One region of the Kineococcus esterisolvens genome, then DNA from elsewhere that is predicted to be linked to it. Evidence: riboswitches for the same ligand, from Rfam matches in the RefSeq annotation. Region 1 holds a riboswitch; the other holds the start of a gene.
What was found. A riboswitch is a leader RNA that binds a small molecule or an ion and turns the genes downstream of it on or off. The one in region 1 is predicted to bind thiamine pyrophosphate.
Positions count from the first base shown of each region.

Region 2: linked by a shared signal. The riboswitch ahead of thiO (glycine oxidase ThiO) and the one ahead of ACRYR8_RS20030 (ECF transporter S component) in region 1 are both predicted to bind thiamine pyrophosphate.

Region 1 is NZ_JBJLRI010000106.1:3,652-8,141, forward strand. Features, by position in the region: gene ACRYR8_RS20005 (GntR family transcriptional regulator) at 1-338, opposite strand, end outside; gene ACRYR8_RS20010 (DMT family transporter) at 439-753, shown strand; gene ACRYR8_RS20015 (NAD-dependent epimerase/dehydratase family protein) at 855-1,823, shown strand; gene ACRYR8_RS20020 (DUF4235 domain-containing protein) at 1,884-2,177, opposite strand; gene ACRYR8_RS20025 (hypothetical protein) at 2,193-2,333, opposite strand; TPP riboswitch at 2,386-2,490, shown strand; gene ACRYR8_RS20030 (ECF transporter S component) at 2,540-3,154, shown strand; gene ACRYR8_RS20035 (ATP-binding cassette domain-containing protein) at 3,147-4,490, shown strand, end outside.
Region 2 is NZ_JBJLRI010000018.1:19,272-23,761, reverse strand. Features, by position in the region: gene ACRYR8_RS08310 (STAS domain-containing protein) at 1-71, shown strand, start outside; gene ACRYR8_RS08305 (hypothetical protein) at 104-286, shown strand; gene ACRYR8_RS08300 (potassium channel family protein) at 472-1,239, shown strand; gene thiE (thiamine phosphate synthase) at 1,266-1,958, opposite strand; TPP riboswitch at 1,990-2,099, shown strand; gene thiO (glycine oxidase ThiO) at 2,090-3,265, shown strand; gene thiS (sulfur carrier protein ThiS) at 3,262-3,495, shown strand; gene ACRYR8_RS08280 (thiazole synthase) at 3,525-4,310, shown strand; gene moeB (molybdopterin-synthase adenylyltransferase MoeB) at 4,307-4,490, shown strand, end outside.

The sequences.
Region 1 (4,490 bases):
TCCTCGCGCGCGCAGATCAGTTCCAGCGCCAGGCTCTCCAGCGCGTGCCGGACGGTGAAGATCTCCTCGACCTCGCGCTCGGTGACCACGCGCACCGAGAGGCGGCCGCGAGCGTCCGACGTCAGCAGGCCCTCCTGCTGCAGCTGACGCAGAGCCTCGCGCAGGGTCCCGCGGCTGACGCCGAGCGCCTCGCTGAGCTCCACCTCCGCGAGGTGCGTGCCCGGGGTGAGCTCGCCCGAGCTGATCGCCTCGCGCAGCCGGGCGTGGATGAGCTCGCGCCGCGTCTGCAGCTCGATGGACCCCAGCGCGTGCAGCGACGACTTGGCTCCGGGGGTCACCGGCTCAGGGTATCCGGGGCGACGTGCCGCCCCCGCCCGTCCGGAGCGGTCGCCGGGTCCGGTAGACGTGGGGACCTCGCCCCGCGTCCAGGAGGTCTGCGTGCACTGGATCGTCCTCGTGCTCTCCGGTGCCCTCGAGGCGGTGTGGGCCACGGCCCTGGACCGCTCGGAGGGCTTCACGAAGCTGTGGCCCACCGTCGTGTTCGCCGTCTCGGTCGTCGCCAGCATGGCCGGGCTGGCGTACGCGATGCGCGAGCTGCCCGTGGGGACGTCCTACGCGGTGTGGGTCGGGATCGGCGCCGTCCTGACGGTGGCGTACGCCATGCTCACCGGCGCCGAGAGCTTCTCCGCGCTCAAGGTGCTGTTCCTCGCCGGGATCGTCGGCTGCGTCATCGGGCTCAAGGTCGTGCACTGAGCGCTCCAGGCCTATCCTCGGCTCGCCACCGGTCACCGAGGGCGGCGTACGACGACGGTGTCGAGGACGGGAGTGGGCGCGTGGCGCTGAAGGTGCTGTTCATGGGGGGCACGGGGATCATCAGTTCCGCGTGCGCGGCGCTGGCGGTGGAGCGCGGGGTGGACCTGACGGTCCTCAACCGCGGGGGCACGGCGTCCAAGCGCCCCCTGCCCGCGGGCGTGCGGCAGGTGACCGCTGACGTCCGGGACGTCTCCGCCGTGCGGGAGGCGCTGCGCGGCAGCGAGTTCGACGTGGCCGTGGACTTCCTGGCGTTCACGCCCGAGCACGTCGCCGCCGACGTGGAGACGTTCCGCGGGCGCGTGGGGCAGTACTGGTTCGTCTCCAGCGCCTCCGCCTACCGGAAACCCGTGGGCCACCTGCCGATCACCGAGTCCACCCCGCTGGCGAACCCGTTCTGGCAGTACTCCCGCGACAAGATCGCCTGCGAGGAGCTCCTCGCGCGGGCCTACCGCGAGGAGGGGTTCCCCGCTGCGGTGGTGCGTCCCAGCCACACCTACGACCGCACCTCGCCGCCCGTGGACGGCGGCTGGACCGTGGTGGAGCGCATGCGCCGCGGCGCGCCCGTCGTCGTGCACGGCGACGGCACCTCCCTGTGGGTGCTGACCCACCACACCGACTTCGCGAAGGGGTTCGTGCCGCTGCTGGGCGAACCGGCCCTCACCGGTGACGCCGTCCACATCACCTCCGACGAGGCGGTCACGTGGGACGCCGTGCACCGCGCCCTGGCCCGCGCCGCCGGAGCGGACGAGCCGGTCCTCGTGCACGTGCCCTCCGACGCCATCGCCCGCGACGACCCCTCGCGCGGGCCCAGCCTGCTGGGCGACAAGGCGCACTCGGTCCTCTTCGACAACACCAAGCTCAAGCGCCTGGTGCCGGGTTTCGCGGCGACCACGAGCTTCGCCGCCGGCGCGCGCGAGATCGTCGAGCACCACGACGACCACCCCGAGCTGCGCCGCACCGACCCCGACGCCGACGCCCGTCACGACCGGCTCGCCGCCCGCTGGGGCTGAACCGCCCCGCGACCGGGCGCGAGCGCACCCGGTCGCGGGGAGCGCCCGGCCGGCCGCGCGTCAGGAGGTGCGGACGTCCTGGCCGCGCTGCAGGCCGGGGGGCTGCTCACCGGTGGCCTTGCGGTACCAGACCGCCGCCTGGCGCTCCACGAGCAGCCGGCTCAGGCCGATGATGGCGCCGGAGGCCAGCGCCCACGCCACGGCCTCCTTCCACGCCACGTCCGGGTCCTCCGGGTTGGCCGGTGGCGGCGACTTCGTGACGCTCACCCAGATCTTCTTCGTGAGGCGGTTGGCGACGGCACCCGCCGCGACGGCGGCGCCGGGGCCGACGAGCTTCCAGACGATGGGACTCATGGCGTGCACCCTGCCCTACAGCAGGTCCAGGAACCACCGCAGCACCGGCGCCAGCGCCGTGGCGGTCGCGCCCACCAGGGCCACGACGAGCACGACGGTGACCAGGCGCACCCCCCGGGAAGGGCCGCCGTCCGGTCCACGCAGGTGTCGCAGCACACCCCCATCCTGCTCGCCCACCGCGGGGGCGGGGGAGCGGGGTAGGGTTGGCGCCGAACGACAGGGGAGCGCCGCAGGGCGCTGAGAGTGCGGGCAGCCGCAGACCCTCGAACCTGACCCGGTTAGCACCGGCGTAGGGAGTCGGGCGATCCTCGACCCGTGGCCACCGTGGCCGCGGGTCCCCCTCCTGCACCCAGGAGGCCACCGTGAGCACCACCCTCGGCAAGAGCACCGGACGCCGCCCCGCCGGCCGCTGGCGCACCGTCGACCTCGTCACCAGCGCCGTCCTCGGCGTCGCCTTCGGCGTCGTCTTCTGGGGCTGGCACTTCGCCTACAGCGCCCTCGACCCGTTGTTCGCCCTGTTCCCGCCCGTCGCGGGCCTCGTCAGCGGCGTGTGGCTGCTGCCCGCCGTCGTCGGGGCCCTGGTGGTGCGCCGGCCCGGCGCCGCGCTGCTGACCGAGCTGGTCGCCGCCAGCGTCGAGGCGCTGCTGGGCACGCAGTGGAGCGCCGGCGTGCTCGTCTCCGGCGCCGTGCAGGGCCTGGGCGTGGAGATCGCGGTGGCGCTGTTCCTGTGGCGGCGCTGGACGCTCGCCGTCGCGGTCCTGGCCGGTGCCGTGGCCGCCGCCGCCGAGTCCGTCTACGAGTGGTCCGCCTACTGGGCGGCGTGGAGCTGGGACTGGAAGCTCGTCTACGCGGGCTTCTTCGTCGTCTCCGGCGTGCTCGTGGCGGGTCTGGGCGGCTGGGCCCTGGTGCGGGCCCTGGCGCGTTCCGGCGCCCTGTCCGCGTTCGCCGCGGGCCACGAGCACCGCACCCGTGGCTGAGGCGGCCGGCGCGGCACCGGCCGCCCTGCGGGTGCGGGGGCTGAGCGTCACCCCGCCCGGCGCCGCGCGACCCGTCCTGGACGGGGTCGACCTGGACGTCCCCGCCGGCCAGCGCGTCCTGCTCGCCGGGCCCAGCGGCGCGGGAAAGTCCACCCTGCTGCGCGCCCTGGCGGGCGTGCTGGAGGAGGGGCCCGGCGGGGAGCCCGTCGCCACCGGCGAGGTCCTCGTCGCCGGTGAGCCCACCCGTCCCGGCGCCGCCGGCCTGCTGCTGCAGGACCCGCAGGACGCGGTCGTGGCCGCCACCGCCGGGCGCGACACCGCCTTCGGGCCGGAGAACCTCGCGCTGCCCCGCGAGCAGGTGTGGGAGCGGGTGGCCCGGGCCCACGCCGCCGCCCGCTTCACCGCCGGGCGCGGGCGGGAGGTGGCGACCCTGTCCGGCGGCGAGCGCCAGCGCTTGGCGCTGGCCGGCGTCCTGGCGCTGCAGCCCGGCGTCCTGCTGCTGGACGAGCCCACGTCGATGCTCGACGCCCCCACCGCCGAGGCCGTGCGCGCGGCGGTGCTCCGGGCCGCCGCGGGGCGCACCCTCGTCGTCGTCGACCACGACCTGGCCGGGTGGGCCGGGCACGTGGACCGGGTCGTCCTGCTGGGCCGCGACGGCCGCGTCGCCGCCGACGGCCCGCCCGGGCGGGTCCTCGTCCCGGGAGCGGGCGAGGGGGAGCTGTGGCTGCCCGGTGCGCCGGAGCCCGAGCCCGCCGCCGTGCCCGCGGGACTGCTCGCCCCGCGGCTGCCGGTGACCGGCGACGTGCTGCGCGGTGCGGGGCTGGGGCTGGTGCGCCGCCGCCGCGGGCTGCGGCCCCCCGCCCCCGCCACCGTCCTGACCGGTGTGGACGTGGACGTGCCCGCGGGGCGGGTGACCCCGCTCGTGGGGGTCAGCGGGTCCGGCAAGTCCTCCCTGCTGGGCGTGCTCGCCGGGCTCACCCGCCCCACCGCCGGGGAGCTGCGCGCCTGCGGCGCCCTGGCGGGCGGGGTGCGCCCGCAACCGTGGCGGTGGCGCTCGCGGGAGCTGGCCGCGCGCACCGGGTGGGTGCCGCAGACGCCCGAGCACGCCTTCGTGCGCACCACCGCGCGCGCCGAGGCCGCCGCCACGGCGACGGCCCTGGGCCTGCCCGCCGCGCACGCCGACGCCCTGCTGGAGCTGCTGGGCCTGGCGCACCGCGCCCGGGTGGACCCGTTCCGCCTCTCCGGCGGGGAGCAGCGCCGCCTGGCCCTGGTGGGGGCGCTGGCGGCCTCCCCGGCGGTGCTGCTGGCCGACGAGCCGAGCGTCGGGCAGGACCGG
Region 2 (4,490 bases), on a different contig from region 1:
GCGACGACCTGGACGTGCTGCACCGCACCGGCCTGGCGCCCCTGTTCGACATCGAGCCGGCCACCCGATGACCCGCACCGACGGAGCGACCCGAGGAGCCACCGTGACCCCCACCATCCCGACCTTCACCGCCGAGCTCACCGCCCAGGTGGAGCTGGCCCTGTCCGAGCAGCGCGCGGCCGAGGTCCGCGGCGACACCGAGGCCGCCGAGGTCGCGGCCGGGCGCGTCGCCGACCTGCGGGAGCTGCACGCGCGCTCCGCCGAACCCCTCGTCGCGCCGGTCTGAGCACCGGTGCGGTGAGGCCCCGGTCGGGGGGTCGACCGGGAGCACCGGGACGGGAGCGGGTCGACGGAGCCCCGCCCCCGCCCCGGTGACGACCCCGCGCGCCACCGGCCGCGGGCGCCCCCGCCCGGACGTGCCGACGGCAGCCCGGATGGACAGCCCGCCGCGGCGCCGTTAGCAAGGCTGCCGTGAGCACAGCGACCACCGATCCGCGCGACGCCCGGGCCGACGCCCGGTACCGCGCCTACGCGCACCGCAGCGAACGGCTGGCGACGGTCGTGGCCGTGCTGTGGCTGGTGGCGTACTCGCTGCCGATCCTGCAGCCCGCGCTGCCGGAGCAGGTGCGGACCGCGTGCCACGTCGTGCGGACCCTCACGTGGGCGGCGTTCGGCGTGGACTACCTGCTCCGGCTGGCCCTGAGCCGGAACCGCGCGCGCTTCGTCGCGACCCACCCGCTGGACCTGCTGCTGCTGGTGCTGCCGATGCTGCAGCCGTTGCGTCTGCTGCGCCTGGTGACGGTGCTGCGCCTGCTGAACCAGCGCGCCGGCACGCGGCTGCGCGGCCGCGTCGGCCTGTTCGTGACCTCCGCGACGATCCTCATCGGTTTCAGCGCCGCCTGCGCGGTCCTGGACGCCGAGCGGGACGCCCCGGGGGCGACCATCACGACCTTCGGCGAGGCCGTGTGGTGGGTGGCGACCACCATCACCACGGTCGGGTACGGCGACTACTCCCCGGTCACCGCGACCGGCCGCGCCGTCGCGGTGGGGCTGATGCTCTCGGGCATCGCCCTGGTCGGCGTGGTCACCGGGTCGCTGGCGTCGTGGTTCCTCGACGAGGTCCGCGACACCTCCGGGGCCGACGCCGAGGCCACCCGGGCCGACGTGCAGCGGCTCGCCGAGGAGGTCGGCCGGCTGCGGGAGGAGCTCGCCGCCCGTCCCCGCCCCGGCACCCCCTGAGCCCCGGCGCCCGGGGGCACCGGGGCTCAGGCGGCGGGCAGCGGCTCCGGCAGGCGGCGCAGCAGCTCGGCGGTCGCCGCGGCCGGGTCGTCGGCGCCGGTGATCGCCCGCACGACCACGACCCGGCGCGCACCCGCCGCCACGACCTCCTCCACCGTGGAGAGGTCGATCCCGCCGATCGCGAACCACGGCGTCCCGGCCGCGCTCACCGCGGCGTGCCGCACGAGGTCCAGGCCGGTCGCGGCGCGTCCCGGTTTCGTGGGCGTCGCCCACGTCGGGCCCACGCACGCGTAGTCCACCTCGGGGTCGGCGACCGCCGCGTCGAACTGCTCGGGGGAGTGGGTGGAGCGGCCGACCAGGGTGCCGGCGCCCACGAGCCGGCGGGCCGCCGCGGGCGGCAGGTCCCGCTGCCCCAGGTGCAGGACGTGCGAACCGGCGACGGCCGCGACGTCCGCGCGGTCGTTGACGGCCAGCAGGCGGCCGTGCCGGCGGGCCGCGTCCGCGAACACCTCCAGCAGCTCCAGCTCCTCGGCGGCCTCCAGGCCCTTCTCGCGCAGCTGCACGACGTCCACCCCGGCGCCCAGCGCGGCGTCGAGGAACTGCTCCAGGTCGCCCTCGCGCCGGCGGGAGCCGGTGCACAGGTACAGGCGGGCGGCGCGCAGCGCCTCGCGCGGGTTCAGGGGTTCTCGCGTCTGCTGGGGTTCCCCGGTGTTCGGCACCTGGACGAGTGTGCCAGCGGCGGGGGTATGGTGACCGCACCACGGGAGCCCGGGATCGCGGGCTGAGAGGGCGAGCGCACTCGCCGACCGTCGAACCTGCTCCGGGTAGTGCCGGCGAAGGGAGAGTGCTGGTGGTTCCCCCCTGGGGTTCCCCGGCCGCGCACGGCGCGGTCCCGGGCCGCGTCGTCGTGCTCGGCGGCGGGGTGGTGGGGGCCGCGTGCGCGTGGCGCCTGGCCGGGCGCGGCCACCGGGTCGTGCTGGTCGACCCCGTGCCCGGCGGCGGCGCCTCGCGCGCGGCGGCCGGGATGCTCGCCCCCGTCAGCGAACTGCACCACGGCGAGCGGGAACTGCTGGAACTGGGCCTGCTCGCAGCGGCGGGTTTCCCCCGGTACGTCGCGGACGTGGAGCGCGCCGCCGGCGGTGCACCCACCGGGTACCGGGCCTGCGGGACGCTGGTGGTCGCGCTGGACGCCGGTGACCGCGCCCGCCTCGCCGACGTGCGCCGCGCCCAGGAGCGCCTCGGCCTGGACGTCCGCGCCCTCACCGGCCGGGAGTGCCGGCGCCTGGAACCCCTGCTCGACCCCGGGGTCAGCGGCGGAACCCTGGTGCGCGGCGACCACCAGGTCGACCCCCGGGAACTGCTGCGGGCGCTGCGCGCGGCAGCCCGGGACCGCGGCGTCGAGCACGTCGCCGAGACCGGTGAGGTCCTCGTCGAGGACGGGCGCGCCTCGGGGGTCCGGCTCGCCGGCGGTGCGGTGCTGCGCGCGGACCTGGTCGTCCTGGCGACCGGTGCGCGCGCCCACCCGCACGCCCCGGTGCGCCCGGTGAAGGGGCAGGTGCTGCGCCTGCGGATGCCCCCCGCCGGCCACCTGCTGACGCGCACCGTCCGCGGCGTGGTGCGCGACCGCGACGTGTACCTGGTGCCCCGCCGCAGCGGGGAGCTCGTCGTCGGGGCCACCACGGAGGAACGGGGTTTCGACGAGGCGGTGACCGCCGGCGCGGTGCACGACCTGCTGCGCGACGCGCAGGCGCTCGTGCCGGGCGTGGCGGAACTGGAACTCGTGGAGGTCCTGGCGCGCTCGCGGCCGGGTTCCCCCGACAACCTGCCGCTCATCGGGTTCGGCGAGGTGCCCGGCCTGCTGCTGGCGACCGGGCACCACCGCAACGGAGTGCTGCTGTCGGGGATCACGGCCGACGCCGTGGCGGCGCTGGCCGCCGGCGAGGACGTCCCGCCCGAGGTCGCGGCCTGCGACCCGGGGAGGTTCGGGTCGCGCACCGCGGCCCGCGAGGAGGTGAGGGCCCGGTGACCGGGAGTTCGAGCGGGGAGGTCGAGGTGCTCGTCAACGGGGAACCGCTGCGCGTGCCGGAGGGGTCCAGCGTGGCGGAGGTGGTGGCGCGGTTCGCCCCGTCGCTGGAACCCGGCCGCGGCGTCGCGGTCGCGCTGTCGGAGGAGGTCGTGCCCTCGGGCCGCTGGGCACGCACGCCCGTCGCCGCGGGAGACCGCCTCGAGGTGCTCCAGGCGGTGGCGGGAGGGTGAGCGCGCCGACGACGGAGGGCACCGGGACGCTGCACGACGACCCGTTCGTGCTCGCCGGCCGGGAGTTCCGCTCCCGCCTCGTCACCGGGACGGGCGGGGCGGCGAACCACGACGTGCTGGAACGCGCCCTGCGCGCGTCCGGCACGGAACTGACGACGGTGGCGCTGCGGCGCGTCGACCCGGCCGCCCGCGGTTCCCTGCTGGACGTTCTCGAGCGCGCCGGCGTCCAGGTGCTGCCGAACACCGCCGGCTGCCGCACCGCGCGCGAGGCGCTGCTGACGGCGCGACTGGGCCGCGAGGCGCTCGGCACGGACTGGGTGAAGCTGGAGGTCGTCGCCGACGAGGACACCCTGCTGCCGGACGCCGTGGAACTCCTCGACGCCGCCGAGCAGCTCGTCGACGACGGTTTCACCGTGCTGGCCTACACCAACGACGACCCGGCGCTGGCGCTGCGGCTGGAACGCGCGGGGTGCGCCGCCGTGATGCCGCTGGGCGCGCCGATCGGCACGGGGCTGGGGATCCTCAACCCCCACAACATCGCCCTCATCGCCGAGCGCGCCGGGGTCCCCGTCGTCCTGGACGCCGGCATCGGCACCGCGTCCGACGCGGCGCGGGCGATGGAGCTGGGCTGCGACGCGGTGCTGCTGGCCACGGCCGTCACGCGCGCGCAGGACCCCGAGCTGATGGGGTCGGCGATGCGGCACGCCGTGCTGGCCGGCCGCGCCGCGCGGCTGGCCGGCCGCATCCCGCGGCGCTCCCTCGCGCTGGCGTCCTCCCCGTGGGAGGGCCTGGCGGACCTGGAGCCGAACCCGTGAGCGCCCGGCTGCCGCCGCTGGTGCGGCCGGCGCCGGACCTGACGGACCAGGAGCGCCGCCGCTACGCGCGCCAGCTCCTGCTGCCGCAGATCGGCGAGGAGGGCCAGCGCCGGCTGAAGGCGGCCCGCGTCCTCGTCGTCGGCGCCGGTGGGCTCGGTTCCCCGGCGCTGCTGTACCTGG